Regions from separate parts of the Streptacidiphilus sp. MAP12-20 genome, predicted to be linked through region 1. Evidence: riboswitches for the same ligand, from Rfam matches in the RefSeq annotation. Region 1 holds a riboswitch; each other region holds the start of a gene.
The links. Region 1 has a riboswitch for cyclic di-AMP ahead of ABIA32_RS25155 (transglycosylase family protein). Riboswitches for the same ligand answer to the same signal wherever they lie in the genome.
Positions count from the first base shown of each region.

Region 2: linked by a shared signal. The riboswitch ahead of ABIA32_RS13140 (NlpC/P60 family protein) and the one ahead of ABIA32_RS25155 (transglycosylase family protein) in region 1 are both predicted to bind cyclic di-AMP.
Region 3: linked by a shared signal. The riboswitch ahead of ABIA32_RS32465 (NlpC/P60 family protein) and the one ahead of ABIA32_RS25155 (transglycosylase family protein) in region 1 are both predicted to bind cyclic di-AMP.
Region 4: linked by a shared signal. The riboswitch ahead of ABIA32_RS25675 (transglycosylase family protein) and the one ahead of ABIA32_RS25155 (transglycosylase family protein) in region 1 are both predicted to bind cyclic di-AMP.

Region 1 covers NZ_JBGCCK010000020.1:91,645-98,560, reverse strand. The annotation lists gene ABIA32_RS25170 (cytochrome P450) at 1-50, shown strand, start outside; gene ABIA32_RS25165 (hypothetical protein) at 59-277, opposite strand; gene ABIA32_RS25160 (winged helix-turn-helix domain-containing protein) at 402-1,304, shown strand; cyclic di-AMP (ydaO/yuaA leader) riboswitch at 1,560-1,715, shown strand; gene ABIA32_RS25155 (transglycosylase family protein) at 1,719-2,405, shown strand; gene eno (phosphopyruvate hydratase) at 2,578-3,858, shown strand; gene ABIA32_RS25145 (septum formation initiator family protein) at 3,956-4,375, shown strand; gene ABIA32_RS25140 (DUF501 domain-containing protein) at 4,429-4,971, shown strand; gene ABIA32_RS25135 (exopolyphosphatase) at 4,974-5,873, shown strand; gene ABIA32_RS25130 (NAD(P)/FAD-dependent oxidoreductase) at 6,217-6,916, shown strand, end outside.
Region 2 covers NZ_JBGCCK010000008.1:151,514-158,429, reverse strand. The annotation lists gene ABIA32_RS13155 (glycosyltransferase 87 family protein) at 1-455, shown strand, start outside; gene ABIA32_RS13150 (hypothetical protein) at 409-1,710, opposite strand; gene ABIA32_RS13145 (C40 family peptidase) at 1,710-2,801, opposite strand; gene ABIA32_RS13140 (NlpC/P60 family protein) at 3,087-4,133, opposite strand; cyclic di-AMP (ydaO/yuaA leader) riboswitch at 4,144-4,301, opposite strand; gene ABIA32_RS13135 (NlpC/P60 family protein) at 4,602-5,639, opposite strand; gene ABIA32_RS13130 (NYN domain-containing protein) at 5,788-6,916, opposite strand, start outside.
Region 3 covers NZ_JBGCCK010000039.1:14,975-21,890, forward strand. The annotation lists gene ABIA32_RS32445 (SRPBCC domain-containing protein) at 1-101, opposite strand, end outside; gene ABIA32_RS32450 (ArsR/SmtB family transcription factor) at 98-445, opposite strand; gene ABIA32_RS32455 (SDR family oxidoreductase) at 511-1,263, shown strand; gene ABIA32_RS32460 (isoprenylcysteine carboxylmethyltransferase family protein) at 1,302-1,913, opposite strand; cyclic di-AMP (ydaO/yuaA leader) riboswitch at 2,164-2,313, shown strand; gene ABIA32_RS32465 (NlpC/P60 family protein) at 2,324-3,364, shown strand; gene ABIA32_RS32470 (protein phosphatase 2C domain-containing protein) at 3,566-4,315, opposite strand; gene ABIA32_RS32475 (hypothetical protein) at 4,433-4,846, shown strand; gene ABIA32_RS32480 (hypothetical protein) at 4,902-6,029, opposite strand; gene ABIA32_RS32485 (polysaccharide lyase) at 6,200-6,916, opposite strand, start outside.
Region 4 covers NZ_JBGCCK010000021.1:56,903-63,818, forward strand. The annotation lists gene ABIA32_RS25645 (alpha/beta fold hydrolase) at 1-142, shown strand, start outside; gene ABIA32_RS25650 (2-phosphosulfolactate phosphatase) at 221-994, opposite strand; tRNA gene ABIA32_RS25655 (tRNA-Arg) at 1,147-1,219, opposite strand; gene ABIA32_RS25660 (GNAT family N-acetyltransferase) at 1,326-1,868, shown strand; gene ABIA32_RS25665 ((4Fe-4S)-binding protein) at 1,906-2,343, shown strand; gene ABIA32_RS25670 (GNAT family N-acetyltransferase) at 2,457-2,771, shown strand; gene ABIA32_RS25675 (transglycosylase family protein) at 2,837-4,072, opposite strand; cyclic di-AMP (ydaO/yuaA leader) riboswitch at 4,079-4,233, opposite strand; gene ABIA32_RS25680 (D-alanyl-D-alanine carboxypeptidase family protein) at 4,489-6,612, opposite strand.

The sequences.
Region 1 (6,916 bases):
GCGGCGGCCTCATCATGCGGGGGTTGCGGCAGTTGCCGGTCGAGTTCTGAGACAGGCCCTATGCCTGCCGGCCGGGGATCGTGATGCGGAGCACCAGGTGCCCGCCGAAGACCATCACCATGCCGATCGCCAGGATCACGCCGACCGGAGAGCGTCGCTCGCGCTCGCGCGGAGCGAGGAGCAGGACCAGCCCGACGAGGATCAGCGACGTCTCGACGCCGGTGTTCTGGAAGAGCAGACTTAACAGCCAGTCGAACAGCTTCTCCCTGAGGTCCAACTGTCCACCTCCTTATGTTGTCAGGATGATTTCCAGGACAGCGGGATGGGTAACCTGTAAATCTGACGACTAGACAGGTTCCGGTTCCCGCAAGGGGCGTAGGCTGCAGACGAGGGGGTTTGCGATGGCCTCGAAAGGTGTACGGGAGCGACTCGCGCAGCGGATCGCCGCAGGCGAGTGGCAGCCGGGCGAGTCGCTCCCCTCAGCGGAGGCGCTGGCCGTCCAGTTGGACGTCTCCCGGGTCACGGTGCACAAGGCGCTCACCGCGCTGGCACGGGACGGCCTTCTCCTGACCCGCCCGGGCAAGCGCGCCGTGCTGACCGGCGTCCGCTCCCGGCCGGCAGACTTCGGCCCGGACGGGGGTGCGGCAGCCGAGCCATGGGCGGAGGGCGCGGTGGACATACTCGACCGCCACCTCGGCGGGGCGCTGCGCACCGGCCGGCTCCACGTCGACGTGCTCTGCGTGACCGCCGAGTCCTTCGTGACGGCGCTCCAGCGTCAGTTGATCGGCCTGCGGGCGCGTCGCGAGCCGGTGTTGACCGAGTTCCGGATCCGTTTGCTCTTTTGCGACTTCACAGCACTGCCGACCTTCCCACGGGTACTCGGCGACCCGGACGACCTGCGTCCGCTCGAACGGCTCCGCCGTGTCGCGCATGACCAGGTGACCTCGCTCCGCACGGCGGCCTACTCGCTGCAGACCTACCAACTGGTCACCGCCGAGCCCGGGATCGAAGTGAGGACCATCCCCTTCCCCCCGATGTCCAAGCTCTACGTGCTCAACGAGGACGAGGTGCTGGAGGGCCGGTACCAGCTGATCGAGAGGTCGGTCGACGTCGGCGGCCACCGGGAGATCCTGGACGACCTGGCCGGACTGAGCAGCCGTCTGTTCGTCCGCCGCCGCCACGCCCTGGCGAACCACGTGGACTCGGCCTACGTCGACGCGGCCGGCGAATTCTTCGAATCCTGGTGGACCAAAGCGAGCCCTTACGCCGTCGGCGTCACTCTGGATCGGGCCCAGGGCGTTTGACGGTCGGTCAGTGTCGCACGGGTCGGGGCGCGGCCGTCGGATAACGCGCAGGTAACGGACGTCACATCAGTAGCTGGACGGTGTCTGCCGCCCTCGAAGAAGGCCAGGTCAGGCCCGATGCAGACGCGCCTCGGGCGGGTGTCGTGCCGCGTGTCGGGGTTTGTGAATCATCTGACGATCTGCCTAGCCTCCAGGCAGTTCGCGTAAGCGGACACCGCCTCGCGGGACGCCGAGTCCTGTCCACCGCGAGGCGGCGACGACGAGTTGACGAACGGACAGGAGCGGGGGACCCAGGAAGTCGCCGTTCACGCGGATGCGCGGACGGCTTGGGGTGAAGACGCGTGAGCGTCCGGGCCAGCCTCTACGGCCCGAACCCGACAGCTCACCTCGCAGGCGTCGCAGAGGGAATCCTTCATGCTCCTTTCCGGTACCGGTCGTCATCGTCGTATCCGTGTCAACAAGGCCAAGGCGCTCGTCGCCACCACCGGCGTCGCCGGCGCGGCCGTCGCCCTGCCGTTCGTCGGAGCGAGCAGCGCGAGCGCCGCGTCCGTCTCCACCTGGGACAAGGTCGCCCAGTGCGAGAGTGGCGGGGACTGGTCGATCAACACCGGCAACGGCTATTACGGCGGGCTGCAGTTCTCCGCCGGCACCTGGCGTGCCTACGGCGGCGGCGCGTACGCCTCGACCGCCGACCAGGCGAGCAAGGGTCAGCAGATCTCGATCGCCGAGAAGGTGCTGGCCGGTCAAGGCCCCGGCGCGTGGCCGGTCTGCGGGGCGCAAGCCGGTCTGAGCGCCGGCGGTGCGCCCGCCTCCGTGGACACTTCCACCAAGTCCGGCTCCTCCGGCACGTCGCACACCCGGCAGGCCGCGCCGAAGCAGAAGGCGCCCAAGCACGCCGCGCCGCAGCACCAGAGCGCTCCGGCGCAGCGCGGTCCGTCCACGACCGGCAACTACACCGTCAAGGCGGGCGACACCCTCTCCGGCATCGCCGCGAGCCACGACGTGGCGGGCGGCTGGCACAAGCTGTACGCGGAGAACCGCTCCACCATTGGGGGTAACCCGAATCTGATCTACGTCGGTGAGAAGCTCGTCGTGAAGTAGTCGCGAAGTTCGAACGGCCATGAGCGAGAAGCCCCTACCCGTCGGTAGGGGCTTCCTGCCGTTTTCGCCAGAAGTCCGTCAGTCAAGACAGGGCAAAGGTCCTGAGTGGTCCGGGCCCCGACACGGGCTACGCTCTGTGCGTAACAACCCGCATCCCCCTGAGGAGACAGTTGTGCCGTCGATCGACGTCGTCGTAGCCCGGGAGATCCTCGACTCACGAGGCAACCCCACCGTCGAGGTCGAGGTCGGCCTTGACGACGGCAGCACCGGCCGCGCTGCCGTGCCGTCCGGCGCCTCCACCGGCGCCTTCGAGGCCCTGGAGCTGCGTGACGGTGACAAGTCCCGTTACGGCGGCAAGGGCGTGGAGAAGGCCGTTCTCGCCGTCATCGAGCAGATCGGCCCGGAGCTCGTCGGCTACGACGCCACCGAGCAGCGGCTGATCGACCAGGCGATGCTCGACCTGGACGCCACCGCCGACAAGTCCTCGCTGGGCGCCAACGCGATCCTCGGCGTCTCGCTCGCTGTCGCGCACGCCGCGTCCGAGGCCAGCGACCTCCCGCTCTTCCGTTACCTGGGCGGCCCCAACGCCCACGTGCTGCCGGTCCCGATGATGAACATCCTCAACGGCGGTTCGCACGCGGACTCCAACGTGGACATCCAGGAGTTCATGATCGCGCCGATCGGCGCGGAGTCCTTCTCCGAGGCGCTGCGCTGGGGCGTCGAGGTCTACCACCAGCTCAAGGGCGTGCTGAAGGCCCGCGGCCTCTCCACCGGTCTGGGCGACGAGGGCGGCTTCGCGCCGAACCTCGACTCCAACCGCGAGGCGCTGGACCTGATCGTCGAGGCGATCAAGGGCGCCGGCTACACCCCCGGCCGCGACATCGCGCTCGCCCTGGACGTCGCCGCCTCCGAGTTCTTCAAGGACGGCGCCTACCAGTTCGAGGGCAAGTCCCGCACCGCCGCCGAGATGAGCGCCTACTACGGCGAGCTCGTCGCCGCGTACCCGCTGGTCTCCATCGAGGACCCGCTGTTCGAGGACGACTGGGACGGCTGGAAGACCATCACCGCCGAGCTCGGCGACAAGGTCCAGCTCGTCGGTGACGACCTGTTCGTCACCAACCCGGAGCGTCTGGCCCGCGGCATCAAGGAGGGCGCCGCCAACGCCCTGCTGGTGAAGGTCAACCAGATCGGTTCGCTGACCGAGACGCTGGACGCCGTCGAGATGGCGCAGCGCAACGGCTTCCGCTGCATGATGTCGCACCGCTCCGGTGAGACCGAGGACGTCACCATCGCCGACCTGGCCGTCGCCACCAACTGCGGCCAGATCAAGACCGGCGCCCCGGCTCGCTCCGAGCGCGTCGCCAAGTACAACCAGCTGCTGCGCATCGAGGAGATCCTCGACGACGCCGCCGAGTACGCCGGCCGCGGCGCCTTCCCGCGCTTCAACGGCTGACCTGCCCCCCGGGCAGTTCCGTCGCCCCGCCGCCCTCACCCTCTAGGGTGGGGGCGGCGGGGCGTCTCTGCTCCGTGCGGGCTGGGAGGGAGCAGGAGTGGCGAAGCAGGCACCGGCAGCGGGACCGGCGCAGGCACGGCGGCGGCCGAAGCTGACCGGCCGGGCGGCGGTGCTGGCCCTCGTGGTCTGCGCGCTGGTCGCGGCGCTCGCCTATCCGATGCGGCAGTTCATCGCCCAGCGCACGCAGATCGACGAGCAGCGCGCCGCCCAGCAGCAGGCCCAGCAGCAGGTCGAGGAGCTGCGCCGGGAAAAGGCCCGCTGGCAGGACCCGGCCTACGTCGAGGCCCAGGCCCGTGCACGCCTTCACTACGCGTTTCCCGGTGACACGCCGTTCACAGCCGTGAACCCTTCGCCCAACTCCTCGGCCGCCCCGACGGCGCAGCAGCAGGCGGCTTCCCAGCCGTGGTACCAGAGCCTGCTCGGCTCGCTCGACGCGGCCGACAAGCGGACCCCCTGAGCAGCGGACCCCCTGAGAAGCGGGCCCACGACAAACCAATGAAGAATAGGGACATGTCGCACGACCCCCAGAGTTCTGATTCCGGCGTCTCCGAGGCCGACCGCGCCGCCGTCGAGGCCCAGCTCGGCCGCGTCCCGCGCGGCCTGCGCGCCGTGGCCCACCGCTGCCCCTGCGGGCTGCCCGACGTGGTCGAGACGGCCCCCCGCCTGGAGGACGGCACGCCGTTCCCGACCCTCTACTACCTGACCTGCCCGCGTGCCGCCTCGCTGATCGGCACGCTGGAGGCGGACGGGATGATGAAGGAGCAGACGGCCAGGCTCGCCGAGGAGCCGGAACTGGCCGAGGGCTACCGCAAGGCGCACGAGGACTACATCGCCCGCCGCGACGCGATCGAGGTGCTGGAGGGCTTTCCGAGCGCCGGCGGCATGCCCGACCGGGTGAAGTGCCTGCACGTGCTGGTCGGCCACTCACTCGCGGCCGGCCCGGGCGTGAACCCGCTCGGCGACGAGGCGCTGGCCGTGCTGCCCGAGTGGTGGCGCAAGGGCCCGTGCGTCTGCGCGGACGGCAGCCTGGACGAGCCCGGGGAGTCGCAGTGAGCCTGACCCGCGTCGCGGCGGTCGACTGCGGCACCAACTCGATCCGTCTGCTCGTAGCCGACCTGGACCCGGCCACGGGCGAGCTGCACGAACTGGACCGGCGGATGACCATCGTCCGCCTCGGCCAGGGCGTCGACCGCACCGGTCGACTGGCGCCTGAGGCGCTGGAGCGGACCTTCGCCGCATGTCGCGACTATGCGACCGTGATCAAGGAGCTGGGTGCGACCCGGCTCCGCTTCGTCGCCACCAGCGCCTCGCGCGACGCCGAGAACCGGGACGAGTTCACGGCCGGCGTCCGCGAGATCCTGGGCGTCGACCCCGAGGTGATCAGTGGTGACGAGGAGGCTCAGCTCTCCTTCACCGGCGCCACCAAGGAGCTGAACGGCGCTCACGGTCCGTACCTGGTCTTCGACCTGGGCGGCGGCTCGACCGAGTTCGTGCTCGGCTCGGACCATGTCGAGGCGGCCCGCTCGGTCGACATCGGCTGCGTCCGGATGACGGAGCGCCATGGCGAGGACTACCTCTCCATGCGCGCCGACATCAAGAAGGCTCTGGACCAGGCGGCGGAGGTGGTCCCCCTCGACACTGGCGCGACCCTGGTCGGCCTGGCCGGCACGGTCACCACCGTGGCGGCGATCGCGCTCGGGCTGCCCGCCTACGACAGCGAGGCGATCCACCGCTCGCGCATCCCGGTCGCGGACGTCAGGGCCGTCACCCAGCGGTTGTTGGGCTCCACGCACGAGGAGCGCGCCGCCATCCCGGTGATGCACCCCGGTCGAGTCGACGTCATCGTCGCCGGAGCCCTGGTGCTGCTCGCGATCATGGAGCGGACCCGCGCCGCTGAGCTGGTCGTCAGTGAGCATGACATCCTCGACGGCATCGCCTGGAGCACCGTTCTCTGACGTCTCCGACGGGAAGCGCCTTCGACGTGGCGCCGAAGAAACTTCGTGAATTTCTTCACATGGAGTTCCCGCCGTTGGGGTGGGCGGTGGGGCGCTTCGTCCGAATTTGGGGGACCGAAGGCGTTCCGACGGCCGGGCCCGCGCGATCCCAGGCGGCGCCCGGCAATCGCACGCACAATCGCAATGAGGCCGTCGAGCTGCGCATTCTCACGGAGGCGCACCAGGGGTGGTGAAGGGACCCCGTTCCTGAGACACGCGGGCCGCGTAGTGTAGCAGGTGCTGTCCAGCCCCCTGTGGCCAGGCCGACAAAAGCCAGGCAGACGGGGGGTGGATACTTTCGGATATGAGCACCACGGAGCGTCCTCGCATCCTGATTGTCGGCGGTGGCTACGTCGGCCTGTATGCCGCGATGCGCATCCAGAAGAAGATGCGCTACGGAGAGGCGACCGTCACGGTCGTCGACCCGCGGTCGTACATGACGTACCTGCCCTTCCTCCCCGAGGCGGCCGGCGGCAACGTCGCGCCTCGCAACCTCGTCGCCCCGCTGCGCCGCGTCCTGAAGGACGCGGAGGTGCTGACGGGTCACGTCACCTCGGTCGACCAGGACCGCAAGGTGGCCACCGTGCACCCGGCGGCAGGCGACCCCTACGAGATCCCCTTCGACTACCTCGTCGTCGCGATGGGCTCGGTGTCCCGCACCTTCCCGATCCCGGGTCTGGCGGAGCACGGCATCGGCATGAAGTCGGTCGAGGAGGCCATCAGCCTCCGGAACCACGTCGTCGCCCAGCTCGACATGGCGGAGTCCACGACCGACGAGGCGGTGCGCAAGCAGGCGCTGACCTTCGTCGTCATCGGTGGCGGCTTCGCCGGCATCGAGACGATCGCCGAGATCGAGGACATGGCCCGCGACTCGGCGAAGATCTACCACAACGTGAAGCGAGAGGACATGCGCTTCATCGTGGTCGAGGCGGCCAACCGCATCCTCCCCGAGATGGGCCCGGACCTCGGTCTGTGGACCAAGGAGAAGCTCGAAGAGCGCGGCA
Region 2 (6,916 bases), on a different contig from region 1:
TCTCGCTCGGCTTCCTGGTGCTGTGGCGGCTGCGGGCCCGCCGGTGGTCCAGGGCCACCGCGGCGGACGCCGGGCTGGCGGCCGTGCTGCTGTTCACCGTGACCAGCAGGGTGATCAGCCCGCAGTACCTGGTCTGGCTGATCGGCGTGGCCGCCGTCTGTCTGACCGTGGAGGGCAGTTGCCAGCGGCCGGTGGCCTGGCTGCTCGTCGCGGCCGTGCCGCTGACGACGCTGGAGTTCCCGGTGATGTTCGGCGATCTGGTGAACCGCACCGTGCTCGGGACCGCGCTGATCACCTCGCGGAACCTGCTGCTGCTGGCGGCGGCCGTGCTGGCCTGCGTCCGGCTCTGGCGCTCGACGGTCGGCCCCGCGCCCACCGCGGCTCCGACGGCCTTGGGCACGGCTACGGCTACGGCCGCAGCGCTGCCAGCAGATCTGCCCGCCACTGCTCGGTGAACCGCACCGTGCCGACGCCGAGCGTCGCGCGCAGGGCCCGGTCCAGCACGGCGTCCTGGCCGTCGTGGCCGCCGTCCGCCGCAACCGCGGCGTAGAGGGCGACCAGCTTGTCCTGGCCGTGCCGCTCGACCACGCTGCGGCAGGCGAACCAGGCCTCCTGGTAGGCCTGTTGCAGGCCGGTCCCGGGCGCCCCGCCGTCGAACGCGGCGTCGGTCGGCAGGGCCGCGAGCAGCGTCGGCGCGGCGGCTCCCGCCTGGGCGACCACAGCGCCCAGCTCGGGGGTGATCTCTCGTGGGGTGCGGCCGGTGCCGAGGTAGCCGGTCCAGTCGGCGACGCCTTCAGAGAGCCAGCGCGGTGTCCACCGCTCGGTCTGCGTCCGGGTGGCGACGTGGGTGGTCTCGTGGGTGGTGACGACGCGGCGGCCGAGCGCGTTGAGGCCGTCCCAGGCGGCGGGATTGACCGTGATCCGTTCGGTGCGGCCGCGGTCGGCCGCGCCGAGCTCGCCGGTGGTCACCGCGGCGATGCTCGCGAAGCCGGCCGGGTCCGCGCCGAGCAGCGCCCCGAACTGGTCCGCGCTCTGCGGCACGATCAGTACCGTGCGCTGCCCCCAGCCGCTCCCCCACACCGCGCTGACGGCGGGCACCGCCTGGTCCGCCTCCGCACCGATCGCGGCGAGCACCGCCTGCTCGCGCAGCCCGAGCACGAGGCTGTACCGGCCGCGTACGACGCGGACCGGGCCGAGATCCCAGAGCTGCACGTCCGCGCCGGCGTGGTCGCCGTCGGCGGCGAGCAGCCAGTCGCCGTCCGGCTGCCGCTCGAAGGTCAGGTACTGGGTGGCGGTCACCGGCTGCTCGTCGAAGCCGGTGAGCCGGTATCCGAGCTCCACCTCGACCGCCACGCGTTCGCCCCCGCCGACGACGGCGGGCAGCGGGTAGGCGTCCAGGGCGGCGACGCGGTAGCTCCACTGCGCCAGAGGCACCTGCGTGAGATTGGCCACCAGCTGGTACTGACGCCGCCTCAGCTCCGCCGCGCCGGGTGTCGGCACGACGGTCGCGGCCAGCGCCCGTGCGTCGCGGGCCAGGACGGCGGCCGCCCGGCGTCCGAGGGTGCGGGTCACCCCGGCGAGGCGCTGCTCGCGCCGGTCCTCCCCGGCGTCGGCCCAGGCCTGCCAGGCCGTGGTGCCGCCCCCGCCGAACACCGCCAGGCTCGCGGCGTAACCCAGCACCCGGCGACGGCTCGGACCGGAGCCCGGCATCAGACGCGGACCACCGCGACGGCGGGCATGTCGCGGACGCTCTCGTAGCGGACCCGGGCGCCGGGGTACGGAGCGTGGATGATCATGCCGTTCCCGGCATACATGCCGACATGGTGCATATCACCGTAGTAGATCACAAGATCCCCCGGACGAGCCTGGGACAGCGGCACGCGCCGCCCCGCGAAGGCCTGCTCCTGCGAGGTCCGCGGCAGCGCCACTCCGCCGTGCCGCCAGGCCCAGTACATCAGACCGGAGCAGTCGAAGGCGCCGGGGCCCGTCGCTCCGTAGACATAAGGCAGCCCCACCGCGCTGCGTGCGGCCGCCAGGGCCAGCATCGCGCGCGCGCTCGCCGGCCCCTCGCCGATCGGCAACGGCGTCCCCGCCGCCTGCGCGGCCAGCTGCGCGGCGGCGTCCTCCTGCTGCTGCAGCTGGTCGCGCTGACCGGCCGTCAGCGAGCCGAGCAGCGCCCGAGCCCGGCCAAGCCGACGTTGCGCCTCGGCCTTGCCGGTCGCGATCGACCGCCGCAGCTGCTCCAGCTCGGCGTACTGATCCAGGGCCTCCGCCCGGCCCTGCTCCAGCTCTCGCTCGTAGGAGCGGAGCCGACCGAGCTCCGCCGCCGTGCTCGCGTCCGCCTGGTCCAGGGAGGCGGCGCGGCTGAGGTACTCCTCCGGGTGGGCGCTGAACATCAGCTGCACCACCGGGTCCATCCCGCCGCCGCGCTGGTACTCGGCGCTCGCCAGCGCGCCGAGCCGCGCGGCGACGGCGTTGGCCCGCTGCTGCTCCTCGGCGAGCTGCTGCTGGAGCAGGGCGGCCCGGCGCAGCAGCGCGGCCTCCTGCTCCTGCGCGCTGTCGGCCCGCTGGCCCGCCGCCTCGGCCTGCGCGTAGAGCGCGTCGACCTGCCGCCGCACGTCCTCGGGGCTCCCCGGCCCCCCGCTCGAACCTGCGCCCGCACCACTGCCGCCGGACGGCCCCGGCAGCGCGTCGGCCCCGCCGGGAGCCGACAGCATCGCGGCCGTCGCCGCTGCGACCGTGATCGCCGCTCGGGACAGCACGGACGGGCCGACCGGTTTTCCTCGTCGATGGGACGCCACCTGCTCGCTCTCCGCTCCTCGGGGACGACGACCGACCGCAGACGCTAGCGAGTGGGACAGAAGCAGTCCAAGCTCCCAGAGCCTGAAAAATGGCAGCGAATCCCGCCCAAACGAACGAATCAGCAGGTCGCAGCGGAGCGGGGGGCCCGAACCGGGGCCGACACGCCTCGAAGGGACTCACCGCCGCACGCCCGTCCGAGTGAACGGCTGGACCAGGAACGGAGCAGCAACACGAGAGCCCGCCGTCGACAGGTCGACGGCGGGCTCTCGCGGAAGAGCGCGTGCTCAGATGTGGCGCATCGCGTAGACGGAGCCGATCCAGCTCATCTGCTCGAACTTGACGACGGTTCCGGTGTGCGGTGCGTGCAGCACCATGCCGTTGCCGGCGTACATGCCGACGTGCGAGTTGCCGTTGAAGAAGACCAGGTCGCCCACCTGCAGGTCGGCCTCGGAGGCCACCGGGGTGCCGGAGTTGATCTGGTCGTAGGTGCTGCGGCCGATGGAGACGCCGGCCTGGGCGTAGGCCCACTCCATGAGACCGGAACAGTCGAACTCGTTCGGGCCGGTGGCGCCCCAGACGTAGTTGTCGCCGAGACGCGTCTGCGCGGCGGCGAAGGCGGCGGCCTCGACGCTGTTGCCCGCCTTGGCGCTGCCGAGGTTGGGCCGACCGGTCGAGCCCGTGCCGCGGCTGGCGGCGGTGCTGCCCTGGTTGCCGGCGGCGGCGAGAGCGGCCTTCTGGGCGGCGGTCATCGAGTCGAGCAGCGACTGCGCCGCAGCGATCTTCTTCTGGACCTCGGCCTTGTTGGCGGCCAGCTGCTTGTTGGTGGCCTCGATCTGCTGGAGCGTCTGCTCCGCCGTGGCCTTCTCCGAGTCGAGCGTGTGCTGCTCGCTCTGGAGCGCCTTGATCTCGGTCGCCTGGTTGTCCGTGATCTGACCGAGCGAGGACGCCTGGTTCAGGTACTGGTCCGGCGTCGACGAGAGAAGCAACTGCACGGTCGGGTCGACGGAGCCGTTGGCGTACTGGGCGTTCGCGACCTGGCCCAGGGCGTCCATCTTGGTGTTCACGGCCGCCTGGGAGCGCGCGATCTGGTCCTGCAGCGTGTTGACCGCGGCCTGCTGGGTCTTCAGCTGGGCCTGGGCCGCGTCGTACTTCTGGATCGCCTGGTCGGACTCGGTGTTCAGCTGCTGGAGCTGAGCCCTGAGCTGGTCCGTGGTCGGCTTCGGCGCGGCCTGCGCGCTCTGCGCGGACACCGCGACAGCGGTGGCGGCGGCGGCCGTCAGCACGGATATGCGCGCACGACTGGGGGACTTGGGACGACGATGGGACGCCACGAAGGCGAGCTCCTTCTTCCTACGTCCGCCTACCGGGTGAGCTGACGGGTTCGGGCCAGGAAGTCGGCCCTACGACGCCTCACGGACCCGGGATCGCACCGGGCCGTCCTGGCGTCGATTCACCCCGGGGGAATTGGTTCCCCGGCTCCGACTCGACGGCTTCCCCAGTACGGGCTCCGCACGTCTCCGTGGTCGGCCCTGCCGCTTCGTCGAACTCGACGGTAACCTCCGCTGCCGCCCGGGTTGGGCGAACGACCGCACGGTGGTTCAGGCCATGACCCTAGTAACCCAACCGTGATCGGTTCAAATCCTTGTCAGTAAAAACTCTCATCACTTTCGACGACTCGTCAGCTCATGGACGCTCTGTAGTCACAACATGACCGGACGCCGACGACATGGTGGTCAAATCGGTCATTCGCGCACCAGGAGTCACTTGCGTGTGAGCTGACTCACAGAGCCGTCGGCGTGTCAGATCCGACGGATCGCCACAATGCCGCCGAAGTAGGACATCGGCTGCACCGTGACGTCGTAGCCGTACTGCGGGGCGTTGAGCAGCATCCCGTTGCCGGCGTAGAGGCCGACGTGCGCGCCGCTCTCCATCACGATGATGTCACCGGGCTTCGCGTCCGCCAGGCTCGGCACGTAACTGCCCACCGACTCATCCGCGTAGGAGGAGTGCGGCAGCGAGACGCCCGCCTGGGCGTAGGCCCACATCACCATGCCCGAGCAGTCCATGCCTGCCGGGGTGGAGCCGCCCCACAGGTAGGGCGTCCTGCCTATGCGGCTCATCGCCGCCTCCATCGCCGTACGCGCGGCCGCGGATATGCCACTGAGGTCGATGTGTCCGCTGTAGCTGCCGCCGGAGGGGGTCGAGCCGTAGCCGCCACCACCGGTGACGGCCGCGCGCTGGGTCGGGGTGAGCGCGTCGAGGACCGACTGCGCGTGCTTGAGCTTGGCCAGCGCCTGCGTCTTCTGCGTGCTCATCTGCTGAAGCAGCGTCTGCTCCTGCGCGAGCTCGGCGGCGGCCTGGGCCTTCTCCCGGTTGAGCGTGGCCTGCTGGGCGACCAGCTGCTCCAGCGAACCGGTCTGGCTGGCGGTGAGCTCGCTCTCGGCCCCGGCCTTCTGCAGGAAGGTGCTCGGGTCGCTGGAGAGCATCAGCTGCACCGTCGGGTCGACCGCGCCCGTGGCGTACTGGGCGTTGGCGATCTGGCCGAGGTTGGCCAGCTCGTTGTTGACCTGCGCCTGCTGCCGGGCGATCTCGTCCTGAAGGATCGCCACCCGCGCCTGCAGCGCCTGCTGCTGGGTGTGCGCGTTGTTGTACTTCTCGGTGATGCCGGAGGCGGCCTTCTGGTCCGCGTCGACCTGCGCCTGCGCGTCCTTTGTCGAGATCGCCGGGGCCGCCTGGGCGGCGGTCTGGGCCGAGAGGGCCACGACGGTCGCCGCAGCTGCGGTCAGCACGGAGACGCGGGCACGGCTGGCCTGGCGAAGACGGCGGTGAGAAGCCACGACGAATGCAATCCCTTCACACGCGGAAACGCCCGCATGCACGAAGAGAGAACACGAGTACGGACGTTGAGAGCTGAGGATAGTGAGCCACGGGGCCTGTTGTCTCCCCCGGCAGCCCTCTCTCTTAACAAAGCCTCAAGATCGCAGCTCAGGATCGGATCAGGCGCCGCAGAAGCATCGTGGACGGAACGGGCCTTGCGCCCGATTTGCGTACTCCATCGGCGACTTCGCGGTCCGTGGAGACCACCACGACCGGCCGGCCCTCCGGCTCGGCGCGCACGAGTCGGCGGATCAGCTCGTCGGCCGTCTCGCCGGTCCGGCTGAACAGCACCCGGACCCCGCGCGGCGGCGGCGCCATCGGGATCGGCCCGTCCAGATCCTGCCCGTCGAACACACAGGTCACCTCGGCGCCGGTCTGCACCGCCAGCAGACCCAGACCACGCAGGAGTTGCTGCCGCTGCCGGTCCAGCGGCATGTCCGGCCAGCCGGTCTTGGTCACGTTGTAGCCGTCGACCACCAGGTGCACCTGCGGCAGCTGCAGCAACTGCTCCAGCAGCGCCGGGTCGTCGCCCTCGATCGCGCGACGCGCGACGTCGTGCGGGGAGGCGGCGACCGGGGAGACGGCCTCGACCGAATCGGCCGGACGCCCGCTGAGCGGCGCGAGCCCGAGCTCGCGCTGGAGCCCTTGTGCGCCCTGCACCACGGTGTCGAGCAGCAGCCGCAGCCGGATCTCCTCCGCGGAGCGGCCCTCCCGCGCGGCGCGGCGGGACGCCTCCAGCGCCGCCTCCAACTCGCCGACGCGGTGCTTGAGTCGGCGCACCTCACTGTCCTGCGCGCCGCGTTCCGTTGCCCCGGTGGCGCGCAGCGCCTCCAGCTCGACGGTGGCCTTGCGGGTCGCCGCCTCGGCGCGCTTGGTGTCGGCGGCGAGCGAACGCAGCTGACGGCGGAGGCTGTCCCCCTCCTTCTTGGCGGACTCCAGCTCGGCCTTGGCCCGCTCGGCGTCCGTCCGCGCGGCGGCGCGCAGCTCGGCGAGCTCGCCCTGGAGCTTCTCGGCCAGCCGGGCCGACTCGGCGGCGTGGCCCTCGTGCTCGGCCCGCTCGACGACTTCGCCGACCTCGCCGACGATCCGGGCCCAGCCGGCCGTCCGCAGCAGGTATGCGGCGGCGGCGACGTCCTGCGGGTCGGCGGCGGCGGGCACGGTCCCCGCCTCCAGCGCGGCCACCAGATCGGGCTGCCCCTGGCGCACACGCTCCGCGATCCGCGAGCGGAAGCCGGGC
Region 3 (6,916 bases), on a different contig from region 1:
CAGAGCCACTGCTGGAGCCGGTCGGCATTGGTCCAGGCGTCGAAGACGTCCTCCGCCTCGGCCTTCAGGCTGCGGGTGACCCGCACGACGGCCTCGGTCACGGCGTGCTCCTTTCGGCGGCGTGCTCCTCCAGGTGCGCCGCCAGGGCGTCGGCGCGGCGTTCCCAGAAGCGGGTGTACTCGCTGATCCACTGCTCCGCCTCGGCGAGCGGCTGCGGGTTCGCGCTCAGATAGTGCTCGCGTCCGCGTATCTCGCGTCGGACCAGGCCCGCGCGTTCCAGCACGATGATGTGCTTCGAGACCGCGGCGAGGGACATCGGCAGCGGCTCGGCGATCTCGGTGACCCGGGCCTCGGTGTGGCGCAGGCGCTGCAGGATGGCCCGCCGGGTGGGATCGGCCAGGGCCATGTAGGTGAGATCCAGGGGTGCGGAAGAACGCTCAACCATATTGCTGAATGTTAGCGCGGGAGGTACATTCAACCAAGAGGTTGAATGTATGAGAAGGAGTGGCCATGACCGTCCCTGATCTCAACGGCACCACCGCGATCGTCACCGGCGCGAGCCGCGGCCTCGGCGGCGAGGCCGCGGCCGTCCTGTGCGCGGCCGGCGCGCGTGTCGTCGGCGTGGCCCGTGACAAGGCCGAACTGGAGCAGTTGCGTGAGCGGCTCGGGGCGAACTTCGTCCCCGTGGCCGAGGATGCGACGGACCCCGCCGTCGCCGAGAGGCTGCTCGCCGAGTATCGGCCGCGCGTCCTCGTGCTGAACGCGGGGGCAGTGCCGCTGGGCCGCCCGGTCCAGGAGTACGACTGGGAGAGCTTCAGTCGGCACTGGCAGGTCGATGTCCAGCACGCCTTCCACTGGACGCGGCAGGCGCTGACGCTCCCGCTCGACCCCGGCAGCATCGTGGCGAGTGTCTCCAGCGGCGCCGCGCTGCGCGGCTCGCCGGTGAGCGGGGGCTATGCGGGCGCGAAGGCCACCATCAGGTTCCTCACCGCCTACGCGGCCGAGGAGTCCGCGCGCGGCGGGCTCGGCATCAGCTTCCGCAGCATCCTGCCGCCGCTCACCCCGGGTAGCGGCGTGGGGAATTCCGGCGTCCACGCCTACGCGGAGCGGTCGGGCGTCGACGAGGAGGAGTTCGTCCGCCGACTCGGCCCGGTCCTCTCGCCGGCTGCGATCGGCGCCGCCATCGCGACCCTGGCCACCGACCCCGCCCTTGAGGCCGGCGCCTACCAGCCCACGGCGGAGGGGCTGAAGAAGCTGGACTGACGGGGCGTCCGTCCGTCCGTTCCCGGGGCGGCCGGGCGCTACCGCCGCCGCGAGGTGAACGGCAGCAGCGCCGGAACCCGGCGGCGGTAGGCGGCGTACTGCTCGCCGAACTCCGCCGCCATCAGCCGGTCCTCGACGCGCACCCGGTGCAGCAGCCACGGCACGCTGACGGCGGCGATCAGCACCCAGACGCCGAAGCCGTCGGCGAGCATGCCGCCGAGCACGACGCCGAGGAAGCCCGTGTAGATGGGATGCCGGACATAGCCATAGGGGCCGTTGGTCCGCAGTTCGTGCCGCTCCTGCACCAGCGGCACGCTCGCCCACATGGTGCCGAGCACCCACCTCGCCCAGACCAGCAGAGCCGTCGACGCCACGACGACCACGACGCCGACCACGGCGAGCAGCGGCTGCCAGTACTCCAGATGCCGCCAGAACGGCCCCCGCCCGCCGCCGCTCAGCGCGAGGACCACGCCCACCCCCGCGATCAGGCCCAGCCGCGCGGGCAGCGACCCGCGCACGCCCGCCAGCCAACGGCGCAGCCCGCCCGACTTTCGCGCCCCGAAGTACAGCGCGCCCACGAGCCACGTCACCGCGAACACCGCCAGGCAACCCGCCACCACGTCACGCACCGCTGTCTCCATCGCGCTCATGCCCCCAGGCTCGCTGAGCGCGCTTCCTCGGTCCACCACCCTGGGGTGGACGGCGCGGTGGACGGCTGGGTGGAGAGGGTGTCCGATTGGCGTGGTCCGGTAGGAATTCGGTCAGGATCTGACCCATCAGATATTGCTATGGTCACGATCGGACAACTAGGGTCGGGGCCGAACCGTTGCGACGTCGATCGCCCGAAGGCCGGGCGACCGCGACGGAACCGCCGAGTCTGACGAGGCGGCAGGGCCGACCCCGGCCGGGCCGCTGAATCGGAGCCGGGGAACCATTTTCCTCGGGGTGAATCGGCATCAGGTCGGTCGAAGTGGGGCCGTGAGATGTCGTAGGGCCAACTTCCGGCCCGAACCCGTCAGCTCACCCGGTAGGCGGACGTAGGAAGAAGGAGTCCGCCCGAGTGGCGTCCCACCGCCGTCCCGCCGCGCCGAGCCGCAACCGCGCCCGGATATCCATGATCACCGCTGTCGCCGCGACCGGGGTCGCCCTCACCACGCAGTCCTCCAGCGCCGCGCCCACCCCGACGACGGGGCAGTTGAAGGCCCAGCTGGACCAGCTCAACAACCAGGCCGACAAGGCGGTCCAGGCCTACGACCAGGTGCAGGAGCGGGCGCAGGGGCTGGAGCAGAAGGCCGCGCTGCTGCAGGACCAGATTTCCCGGCACCAGGCGAAGGTGAACGAGCTCATCGCGTCGGTCAGCTCGATCGCGCAGTCGCAGTACGAGAACGGCTCCGTCGACCCGACGGTGCAGCTGATGCTCACCGCCGACCCCGGCCAGTACCTGGACAAGGCGTCCGCGATGGACCAGGTGACGGGCAGCCAGCTCGCGCAGCTCGACGCCCTGCGGTCCGAGGAGCAGACACTCTCCAAGGAGAAGGCCCAGGCGGAGGCGGCCCTCCAGGCACTGGACGCCACCACCCGCGAGGCCGCCGCCGCGAAGGCCGCCGCGGACGAGAAGGTCAAGAAGACCCAACAACTGCTCAACTCGCTGACCGCGCGGCAGCTCTCCGCGGTGACGGGCGGCGGTGGCGGGATCAGCGGCGGCCACGGCTACGGGTCGACGGCGAACCTCGGCAACGCCCAGCCGGGCGACTCGATCGAGGCAGCCGCGTTCCGTGCCGCGCAGTCCCGGATCGGCGACCCGTACCTGAGGGGCGCGACCGGCCCGCACGAGTTCGACTGCTCCGGCCTGATGATGTGGTCCTACGCCCAGGCCGGCTACCAGCTCGGCCGCACCACCTGGGACCAGGTCAACTACGGCACGCCGGTGACCTCCACGGCGAACCTCCAGGTGGGCGACCTGGTCTTCTTCAACGGCGGCGAGCACGTCGGCATGTACGCGGGCAACGGCATCATCCTGCACGCCCCGCACACCGGCGCGTACGTGCGCTACGAGCCGATGGCGCAGATCGGTTCGATCTACGCGATGCGGCACATCTAGCGGTGCACGCGCTGTAGTTGCACGTCCAGGGGCGCGAGGCTCTGCTCGATTGACTGCGTGCGCGAGAAACCACCGTGTGCGGATGGCCCTGCTCGTTCGGCCTGCCACGTTGGTGGGTGGGTGGGTGGCTTGTCGCGCAGGCAGTTCATCGAGCAGAGCCTCGCGCCCCTGGAGTTGCCTCCACCTGAGGCCCGCACGGGTTCAGCGCCGGGCGAGGAGGACCGTCGCGTCGTCGTGGCGTTTGCCGCGGAACGAGCCGTCCGGCATCGCGAGTTCGGCCTTGCGGACGGCGGCGAGCGCGTGGGCGGGTCCGTCGGTGGTGAGGGCGTCGAGGAGTTCGGTCCAGGTCCAGCCGTAGCGTTCGACCAGACGGCTGACGCCGTCCGTCATCGCCGCCACCTCCCGGACGGTGGCCAGCGGGAAGGAGGCGGTCACGGCCTGCTCCGCCGCCTCCGGGCGGGTGGAGGCGACCCAGAACCCGCCGGGGGCGTTGCGAAGCGCGCTCACCGACTCGCGGTCGTAGGCGGGCAGGCGGTCGATCCTGTTGTCCTCGATCAGTTCCACCCGGCCGTCGGCGCTGCGCACGACGATGGGGGAGTCCGCCAGGACCAGGCAGTCCAGCCGGTCCGCGACGGCGTCCGCGCGGAACAGGGCGACCGTCGCGGACGGGCTGTCGCGGTTCTCCAGGTCGCATTCGGGGTGCAGATCCCGCGTGCGCAGGATGGCCTGCCGCAGGATCTCCGGGAGCGGCTCGCCCGGATGCGTCAGCAGGAACTGCGCGAGTTGCGCGCCGAGACGGGCGACGAACCACGGCACGTCGTGGACGCAGCCGGTCGGCAGGCCGCTGGGCGTCGCGCCGTCGAGGACGGCGGCGAATCCCGGCCCGGCCAGCACGAAGTCCTCGTTGGCGGCGGCGTCCGGGCTCGGCTCGCAGACGTAGCTGATCTCCACGGTGGGTCCTCGGGCCTTCCTTGTCGGGGTGGCGGGCGGCGAACCCGCATATGCGATCTTCTCCGATCATGCCGCGAGTGGCCCCGGGGACACGGGAGGCTTCTCTACGCTCGTGCCATGGATGGCGAGTACCGGGACGAGTCGACCGGGTCGGCGACGGGCCCGACGATGGGGCCGAGGAGGCTGGCTCCACCGGCCGCGGCCGCGCTGCTGCGGCTGGCGGCGCGCGTGGAGCGCGATCTGCTGACGGCGGGGCTGAACGCCAAGCCCTACGAGGTCACGCCCTCGGCCCTGGCCGGTGTCGAGGTGGAGGTCGACGCCTTCGACGACGCGGTGGGCGGCGTCTGGCTGCACTGGCGCACCCACCCGGAGGTCGGTGCGGACTCCCCGGCGGGCACCTCGGTCCGGCTGGTGATGGCGGAGGCACTGGTCCGCACGCTCGCCGCGCTCGGCTACGGCAGCGAGCACAGCCAGGACAGCCTCCGCCCCTACGCAGTCCGCGTCCTCACCGCCCCCGCAGCGGCCACGTGATCAGGCGGGGCCGTCCGCCGGAGACTTCACGGCGGCGGCCCCGCCTGTCGTGTCGTCAGTTCTGGCGCAGCGCCGGCATCGGAATCGGAATGCCGTAGGTCGTCGCGCCCACGCCGACTCCGCCCTGGCAGGTGTTCGGCGGGTCGGTGGTGACACCGCGGGTGGAGGGCATCTCGGCCGCCCAGAACATGTAGCCGAGCAGGCCGGGCGTCGTACCGGCACCGGCCGGGGCCGCGCTCTGGAGCCAGCTGCCGGTGGAGTTCTGCAGCGATGTGGAGAAGTTGGTGCACTCCGGCCGGACCGAGGAGCCCTCGGCGATGTAGAGGCTGCCGGTGAACTTGGCCGGTGCCAGCGGGGGGATCGGCGGGCTGTAGGTGGACTTGCCGGTCAGGTGCTCCTGCCAGTTGGACTCGGCGGTGGTCGTCGACGGCTGCTTGCTGGGCACCATCGCGTTGGCGTAGTCCAGCACGGGGTTGCTGGTGGTGAGCCAATGCGCCGTCGCGTACTGGTCCAGGCCGACGAGCCAGCGGTCGCCCGCGGCGACGTCGATGGTCAGCCGGGCCGTCGGATCGGCGCCGGTGGCATCGTAGGGGTGGGCGGCCCGGTAGGCGGTGATGAAGGACTGAAGTCCCGTCAGGTTCGGGCTGGAGCTGTTCTCGTAGTCGATCTCCATGCCGACGCCCAGCTGCGTGGCGACCGCGGCCGCCTTCTGGCCGAGCAGCGTGGGGTTCTGGGCCAGCGCGGTGTCCCAGTCGCCGGCGTAGGTGATGCCGCCGATGGAGAGCATGACGCGGATGCCGTGGCTGGTGAAGTAGTTGACCACCGCCTGGTTCATCCCGTTCGGCACGCCGTTGGTGTCGCCGCTGTCGGTGGTGCCGTTGAGCAGCCGCAACGGGTTGACGAAGCTGAGGATGACCAGGTTGACGGAGGGACGGCCGTCACCGCGGTCGATGAGCCAGTGGTTCTTCTGGTCGAAGTCCGTCATGTCCCGGACGGTCGCCCAGGTACAGGCGTCGTTGCTGCAGTGCCAGGCCCCGTAGACCTGGATCGGGTTTGTCGCGGCGGCCGCGACGGCCCGAGTGGCAGCGGCTCTCGGCGCGGCCTGACCGGCGTCGGCGCCGCCCAGCGCGGCCGCGACGAGGGCCAGCATTCCGGCGGTGAACAGGGTGGAGGTTCTGCCCATGTGCATGCGCATCCATCGCCTCCCGGCGAAGAGGGCTCAATAGGTCGCCCCAAGATTCGCGAGCTGTTCAGGGCCTGTCAATGGTCCGTACCAATTCCGAGGCCGGGGAGGCCGGGCAGGAGGGCCGGATCATCGGCCCTCCTGCCCTGATCAGTGCTCCGTCGAACGGGTCAGCTCTGCGGCCCGCCGACGTTGGCGTAGGCGTCCCAGTCGTAGAGGAAGCCCTTGGCGTTCGGGCCGTCGGCCGACGGGTTGCCGTGGTCGTCGACCAGGATCGACGGCTGGTTGAGGGCCACGGAGATGTAGCCGTGGTCCAGCTTGTACTTCAGATCGAGGGTGGCGATGTGGAACTGGCTCTCCGTACTGGCGCTGGACAGAGTGAAGTTGCCCAGTGCCATCATGGCGACCCGGCTGCCGGTGACGTTCATCCAGCCCTCGAAGGTGTACAGGGCGGAGCTGCGCAGCCCGCTCGAATCGGTCGAGTTGAACTCGTGACCCATGCAGCACTGTCCGTCGTACGGGCTGGTGGTGCCGTCGGCGATGTGTGCGGTCTGGACGGTGCTCTGCGCCGTCTTGTCGAAGGTGTTGCCGGCGAGCACGCTCCACAGGCCCATCAGGTCGCTGGAGTGGTGCCCCTGGTAGACGAACGGGACGGCGATCGCGGAGTTCGCCGCCGACCCGGCGGTGGCGAAGCAGCCGCCCGCGTTGGTCAGGCCTGCCGCGTTCAGCTGGGAGGCGACGGTGGCGTCGTTGAAGCCGGCCAGCATTGAGTCCCAGGTGGTCGCGCCGAAGTACTGGATCACCGCGATCTCGGTGTCCACGCCTCCGTCCCGGTAGTTGGGGTTGTTGGTCTTGGAGAAGTTGCCGAAGCCGCAGATGCCGGAGGG
Region 4 (6,916 bases), on a different contig from region 1:
CCGGATGCTCGACGGCAACCCGACGATCCAGATCAGCAAGAAGGTCGCCAGCAACCACTCGCACATCCTCAGCAAGGACTTCCACTCGGTCGCCGACGCGGTCCGCGAACTCGCCACCGCCCGCGACCACGAGGTCGGCTGAGCCGCGATCGGGCCACGTCAACTGCGACTGGGTTCGACACCGAGGTTGCGCAGGCTGGGGCTGCCCGGGGTGCGGTCATCACCATGAGCAACTGGCTGTCGTCGAGGGTCCGCAGGACCTGCCAGTCGAAGGTGTAGGGGCCGGCGTCGAGGCTTCGTCGGCCTCGGCCGGTGAAGGCACGGCACACGGACGCAGGACCATGAGCGCGTCTTCCAAGGTCGCCACCATGGCAAAGGGAAACCTGTCGAGCTCAAGACAGAGCGCGACGTCATCAGGATGGACTCCTTGACGCACCCCCTCCGCCAACTCGGCCGCGGCGCGCGACTCGGCAGCGCGGCGAAGGAACACGGCAGCATCCGTCCCAGCAGCCTCGGTGGCTCTCCGAGCGATGTACTGAGCGCACGCCAGATCTTCATCGGCCTGCCCGTCCTCGCCAGTGACCACGAACGTGACACTGTCACTCCTGCGCGTCCGCAAGACCCGAGCCGTTGCCTCCGCCACTACGAAGCCGGCGCACAGCACCAGCGACGCCTCCTTGACCGCAAGGGCGCCGACCGTCCCCGCCGTGGTCTTCTGCACAACGGTCCGTCCGCCAAGGTCAACAGACCGCAGCAGGCCCGGCGAGTTGACCATGTCGAACCCGGGCGCGGGCGGCCCGTCCTTGAGCGCCACCCACGCCGGGTGACGAGCCTTGAGCGCCAGAGCGTCGTCCAACGACTCAGCGAGAACGATCTTTTCGGCCCCCTGGGCAAAGGCCCAGGCAGCCACGGTGAAGGCACGCATGACGTCGACCACGACCGCCACGGACGGGGCTTCGACCAGATCTGCGATACCAAGAAAACGAGCGTCCATTTCGATCACGTTCGGACGCTACATCACGTGCAGGTCCGGCCCCGGTCCCCCAGGCTTCCCGACCTGAGCACAGCCAAACGTGACCTGTGCTTATGCCTTCGAGGCATGAAGAAAGGTGGGCACATTCCGTGCCCACCTTGTCCGTTTTGCTGTGCCCCATGCAGGATTCGAACCTGCGACACCGGCTTTAGGAGAGCCGTGCTCTATCCCCTGAGCTAATGAGGCATGGGTGCCCGACAGGGTCCGGCACCGTCGCCAGTGTAGCGGCTGGGCGGCAGGGCAGTGATCAGGTTTCCGGTCGGGGCCGCGCCCGAGGTGGCAGGCTGACTCCATGGCCGATCGCATCGACGTACGCGTCGCGCACACCGCCGAGCTGGACGCCGCCGACCTCGCGGACGCACGGGCACTGCTCTACCGGGTCTTCGACGACATGGCCGAGGACGACTGGGAGCACTCCCTCGGCGGCGTGCACGCGCTGGTCCGCGAGGACGGGCTCGTCGTCGCGCACGCGTCAGTGGTGCAGCGGCGGCTGCTGCACGGCGGCCGGGCCTGGCGGGTCGGGTACGTGGAGGGCGTCGGCGTCGAGGCGCGGCTGCGCGGGCGTGGGTACGGAGCAGCGGCGATGGCCCCACTGGAGCGGGTGATCGCGCGTGCCTACGACTTCGGGGCGCTCGCCTCGACCGACGAGGCGATGGCGTTCTATGCCTCACGCGGCTGGCAGCGCTGGCAGGGCCCCACCTCAGCGCTGACACCCGCCGGGATCGTCAGGACCGAGGACGCCGACGACTGCCTGTTCGTCCTGCCGGGCAGCGCCGCCGCCCTGGAGCGGACCGGTGAGCTCACCTGCGACTGGCGCGACGGCGACCTGTGGTGAGGCCGCGTGATCAGAGCCGCGGACGCACCATGGAGGCATGAGCGAGTTCGACGAATGGCCACCCGGCGACCGGGTGAAGATCTACCGCGCTCCCGGAGTGGAGGTGAGCTTCGACGCCCGCCGCTGCCGGCACACCGAGGCCTGCGTGCGCGGCGCTCCGGAGGTGTTCGATCCGGCGGCCCGTCCGTGGATCCAGCTGGCGAACGCCGACCCCGAGCACATCGCCGAGGTCGTACGCCGCTGCCCGACCGGCGCGCTGCACTACGTGCTGACCGACGGTCCGGCCGAGCAGCCCGAGCGGCCGACCGTGATCACCCCCAGCACCGACGGGCCGCTGCTGGTCCGTGGGGACCTGCGGGTCGACGGGCCGTGGGGCACTGCGCGAGAGGTGCGGGCGGCGCTGTGCCGTTGCGGGGCCAGTGGGAACAAGCCGTTCTGCGACGGCTCGCACGAGCGCATCGGGTGGCGGGAGTGAGTCCGGCGCGGACGCGTGTCCGTTCGCACGAAAACCGACAGGGTGACGGACACTCGTCAGACAGGCGTGGGCGAAGCACGAGCCTGCGGACGCCATGCGAGGAGGCGGCGAGGATGAGCACGAGCGAGACCGAGGCCGAGGTCACAGTCGCCGACGTGCCCGAGGCGCAGCGTTTCGAGGCGCGCATCGAGGGCGATCTCGTCGGCTTCGCCTCCTACGTACGCGACGACGAGCGCGTCATCTACCAGCACACCGTCGTCGGCCCCGCCTATGAGGGTCTGGGCATCGGCGGGCTGCTGGCGCGCGCCGCGATCGAGGACGGGATCGGCCGGGGCATCAAGGTCAAGGCGACCTGCCCGTTCATCAAGGCCTGGCTGACACGACACCCGGAGTACCAGGACAAGTTGTCCGGTACCCCGGGTGTGTGAGGGGGAGAGAACCCGTTCGTAAAGCGGTCGATCAGCGGCCGATCAGCGGTCGACCGGGGTGATCATCAGGCGACGCGACCCGCGAAGTCCGGGGTGTAGTTGCTGATGGTCTCCCACTTGACGCCGGAGCTCGGGTTGGCGGCCTCGACGAACTTGCCCGCGCCGACGTAGATCGCGACGTGGTAAGTGCCGGCGGCGGTGCCGTCGTTGGACCAGAACAGCAGGTCGCCCGGCTGCAGCTGGTCGAGCGAGACGCGGGTGGTGGCCGCGGCCTGCTCCTCGCTGGTGCGCGGGAGCGAGACGCCGGCCTGCTGGTAGGCGGCCTGGACCAGACCGGAGCAGTCCCACGTGTTCGGGCCGGTACCGCCGTAGACGTAGGAGTCGCCGACGTGCGACTCCGCGAAGGAGATCGCGGCGCCGATGCCGGAGCTGCTGGCGCTGGACGTCGTCGACGAGGCGTTGGTCGCCGTGGTGGCGGTGCTCGACGAGCCGTTGGACGCCGAGCTGTCGGACGACGAGGACTGGGTCGCCGTGTCCGAGGAGCTGGAGGAGGTGGACGCCGAGGAGGCGCTGCCGCCGAGGACCAGGTGCTGGCCCGGGTAGATCCAGTCGGGACCCGAGGTCAGGGTCGACTTGTTCAGCTGGTACAGACGCTGCCAGCCACCGGAGACCTTCTCCTTCTGCGCGATGGTGGACAGCCAGTCGCCGGCCTGCACGGTGTAGCTGCCGGAGGTGGCGGCCGGGGTGCTGGTGGTCGGCGTGCTGGTGCTCGCGGCCGAGGAGCTGCCGGAGTCCGAGCTCTCGCTGTCGCTGCTGGAGGAGCCGCTCGTCGAGGAAGACGCGCTCGAGGAAGACGCGCTGCTCGAAGAGCTGCTGGACGAGCCGGAGGTGTTCAGCTGCGGCGAGCCGCCGCCCTGGCTCAGACCGGCCTGCGGGCCGCAGACGGGCCAGGCGCTCGGGCCCTGGCTGGCCAGGACCTTCTCGGCGGTGGCGATCTGCTGGTCCTTGGTGGCCAGGTCGGCGCGGGAGGCGTACTGCTGGCCGCCGTAGGCGTCCCAGGTGGACTGGTCGAACTGGAGGCCGCCGTAGTAGCCGTTGCCGGTGTTGATCGACCAGTTGCCGGTGCTCTCGCACTGGGCGACGGCGTCCCAGGTGGAGACGGTGGCGGCGTGTGCGCCGGTCGCGGTGACCAGCGGGAGGGCCATGCCGGCGCCGGTCAGACCGACGGTGGCGAGCAGGCGCTTCGAGGTGCGGCGGGCGATTTTGGGCGCGCGGTGGCGACCAGTGCCGTTGGACAGCATGAAGTGGGGTCCTCTCCCACGCCTGCGAGGTGAGCTGTCGGGTTCGGGCTGGAGTTGCCCGGCCGTGCTGTGTCACGGCTTCACCCCAAGCCGCGAGCGCTGAGCTCGCGGCGACTTACCTGGGTCCCCCGCTCCTGCCGTGAATGCGTCGGGTGACGTCTGACATGACCGGCGGCAGGACTCGGCGTTCCGGAGATGTCAGTTCCGCTTAAGTGCGGATGACGGCGACCGTAGGCAGGTCCGGCCTGAAACCTCAAGCCGCCAAGACGCCGATGAGACGTCTGTCACGTAGTCACTTCATGATTCACAGCTAGGCGGAGGCGAAATGCCCGAATTAGCACCCTGCTTTGAAGGCATTCAGTTGATATGTCCGTTTGACTACGCTTCGGCCACCGTCATCATGCTCACACTCGCACTCACCCCAGCCGGGTGAGCTTCTCGCCGAACCCGGGCGCGTTCAGGTTCGACTGCAGCGCCACCGGAATCGTCTGCGCGCTCGCTCCGCTGCCGACGACGAGGTCGGCGACGATCGTCCCGGCCGCCGCGCTGTGCGGGAGGCTCGCGCCCGCCTGCGGCTTCAGCGAGACGTCGACCGAGAGCCCGCTCCAGCCGGCGACGGAGACGTCCTGGGTCGCCACGACGGGCGTCCTGCCGCCGAGCCCGTCGTCCACGTAACCGACGACGTCGCCCTTCTTGGCGAGCACGTGCGACTGCAGCGCACCCTCGGCGCTGACGATCAACTTCTTGCTCTTCTCCAGCACCTGCGGCAGCCAGCCGCCGCCGTTCCCACCGACGGCAGGCTGGCTCAGCACGACGCCGTAGAGGGTCTCGGTGGTGTCGCCGACCTTCTGCTGCGCCGCCCACATCAGGTTGCCGAGCGCGGCACTGCTGGTGCCGGTCTTGACGCCGATGACGCCGTTCTTCAGCAGAAGAGCGTTGTTGTTCTGGGTCAGGCCGTTCTCCGGCGGCGTGAAGGACGCGGTGCCGACGATCTCCCGGAAGACCGGGTCGGCCATGGCCGCCTTGGCCAGCCTGAGCTGGTCGTTGGCAGTGCTCTTGGTGGTGCCGTTCAGACCGCTGGGGTCCGTGTACGTGGTCTTGCTCATGCCGAGCTCGGCGGCCGTGGCCTGCATCTTCTGAACGAAGGCGTCCTGGCTGCCCGCGTCCCAGCGGCCCAGCAGACGAGCAATGTTGTTGGCCGAGGGGATCAGCAGCATCTGCAGCGCCTGATACTCGGTCAGCTTCTCGCCCGCCGAGACCTTCATCACCGACTCGCCGCCGGCGGTGCCGGTGGTGTAGTCGTTCACCGCCTGCTGGTCGACGGTCAGGGTCGGGCCCTGCTCGCCCTTCTTGAGCGGCTTGTCGCGGAGTACGAGATAGGCCGTCATGACCTTGGTGACACTCGCGAGCGGCACCGGGTTGTCGCTGCCGCTGTGGCCCATCACCCCGAGTCCGGGAACCTCGACGGCGGCCTGGCCCTTGACCGGCCAGTCGAGCCCCGGCGCCCCGCCGTCGAAGGCGAAGCTCGACGCGGCGGTCATCGTGAGCTTGGGCGCCGGCAGCGGGCGCAGCAGCTGCACCGCGCCGAGGACCACCACGAGCACGAGCAGCAGCGTGCCCCAGAGGCGGACGCGGCGCAGCGCGATCCGGGCCGGGGTCATCGGCCGGGAGCTGAGACCGGCCAGGATGTCCATGGCCTCGACGGTCGTCTCCGGCGAGTCCGCGACGGCCGTCGCCCCGGCGGGCACGCCGCCCTGCGGCTGCGCCTGCGCCGCGCCGGACTGCTGCGCGGACGACTGCTGCGCGGCCAATGAGGAGGACGGCGAGGATCCGGCGGGCGATCCGGGCGCCGGCGATCCCGCAGGCCCGCGCGGCGCCGGTCGCGCCGGCGGGAACGCGGACATGGCGCGCGTCTCCGCGTTGTCGCTCGGGGGAGCGGACGGGCCGTGGCGATCGCCGTCGCTGTCGCTGTCGCCGTCGTCTCCGTCGGCGGCCGCGTCGGAATCGGTCTCGTCCTCGACCGGGGCCGGGGCGGAGGCCGGGGCCGGTTCCAACGGGGGGACGCGCAAGGTGCGGGTCGCGACGTCCGTCTTCGGCTCGAGCGCGGCTTCCGTCTCCGGTTCGGCTTCCGCCTCTGCCTCTGCCTCTGCCTCTGCGTCGTCGTCCTCGCGGTCGACCGGGAGGCGAGGGTCGCGGATAGCGCGCTCCGCGGCCGCAGGCCCCGCCGGCTCGTCCGCGTCGTCCGCGTCGTCCGCAAGGTGCTCGCGCGGGGTCTCCAGGTCGCCGATGCGCAGGGGGCGGGTCGGCGGGTCCGCAGGCGCGTCAGCCGCCGCCTCCGCGCCGGACTCGTCCGCCTGAGCCTCCGGGCTCGCCCCGGCCTCGTGGTCCGGCGGCGCGATATCCGAGGCGGGGGTCGCGTCGATATCCGAGGCGGGGGTCGGGTCGATGTCCGGGGCGGGGGTCGCGGGGTCGACTCCCGCCCGTTCCGCCTCCCGCTCCGCGCCCGCGGTCCGCTTCGACCTGTCGGGGGACTCACCCACGTAACCCAGCCTCCTCAAGCCTGCTCTGAATGCATACGACCGCTCGCGACCGCCCAGGGCAGCGCGTCACAGCGCGGCGCACCACGGTCTCCCGGGCGCACCGCACACCAGTCTCCTGCACTCGCCGGGACAATCCCGCTCGCCAGGCCGCTGACCGGCGATTCCGCCGGGCGAACCCGCTCCATGGCCAGACGCGGCGCCGGACCCGAACGGTTCCGAAAGATCACGGAGTCGTGTCACTCTCAAGGCCCTCTCGACAGCAGGGTGTGAGAGGCGTCACTCTGTTGTTCATCCACGCGGGGAG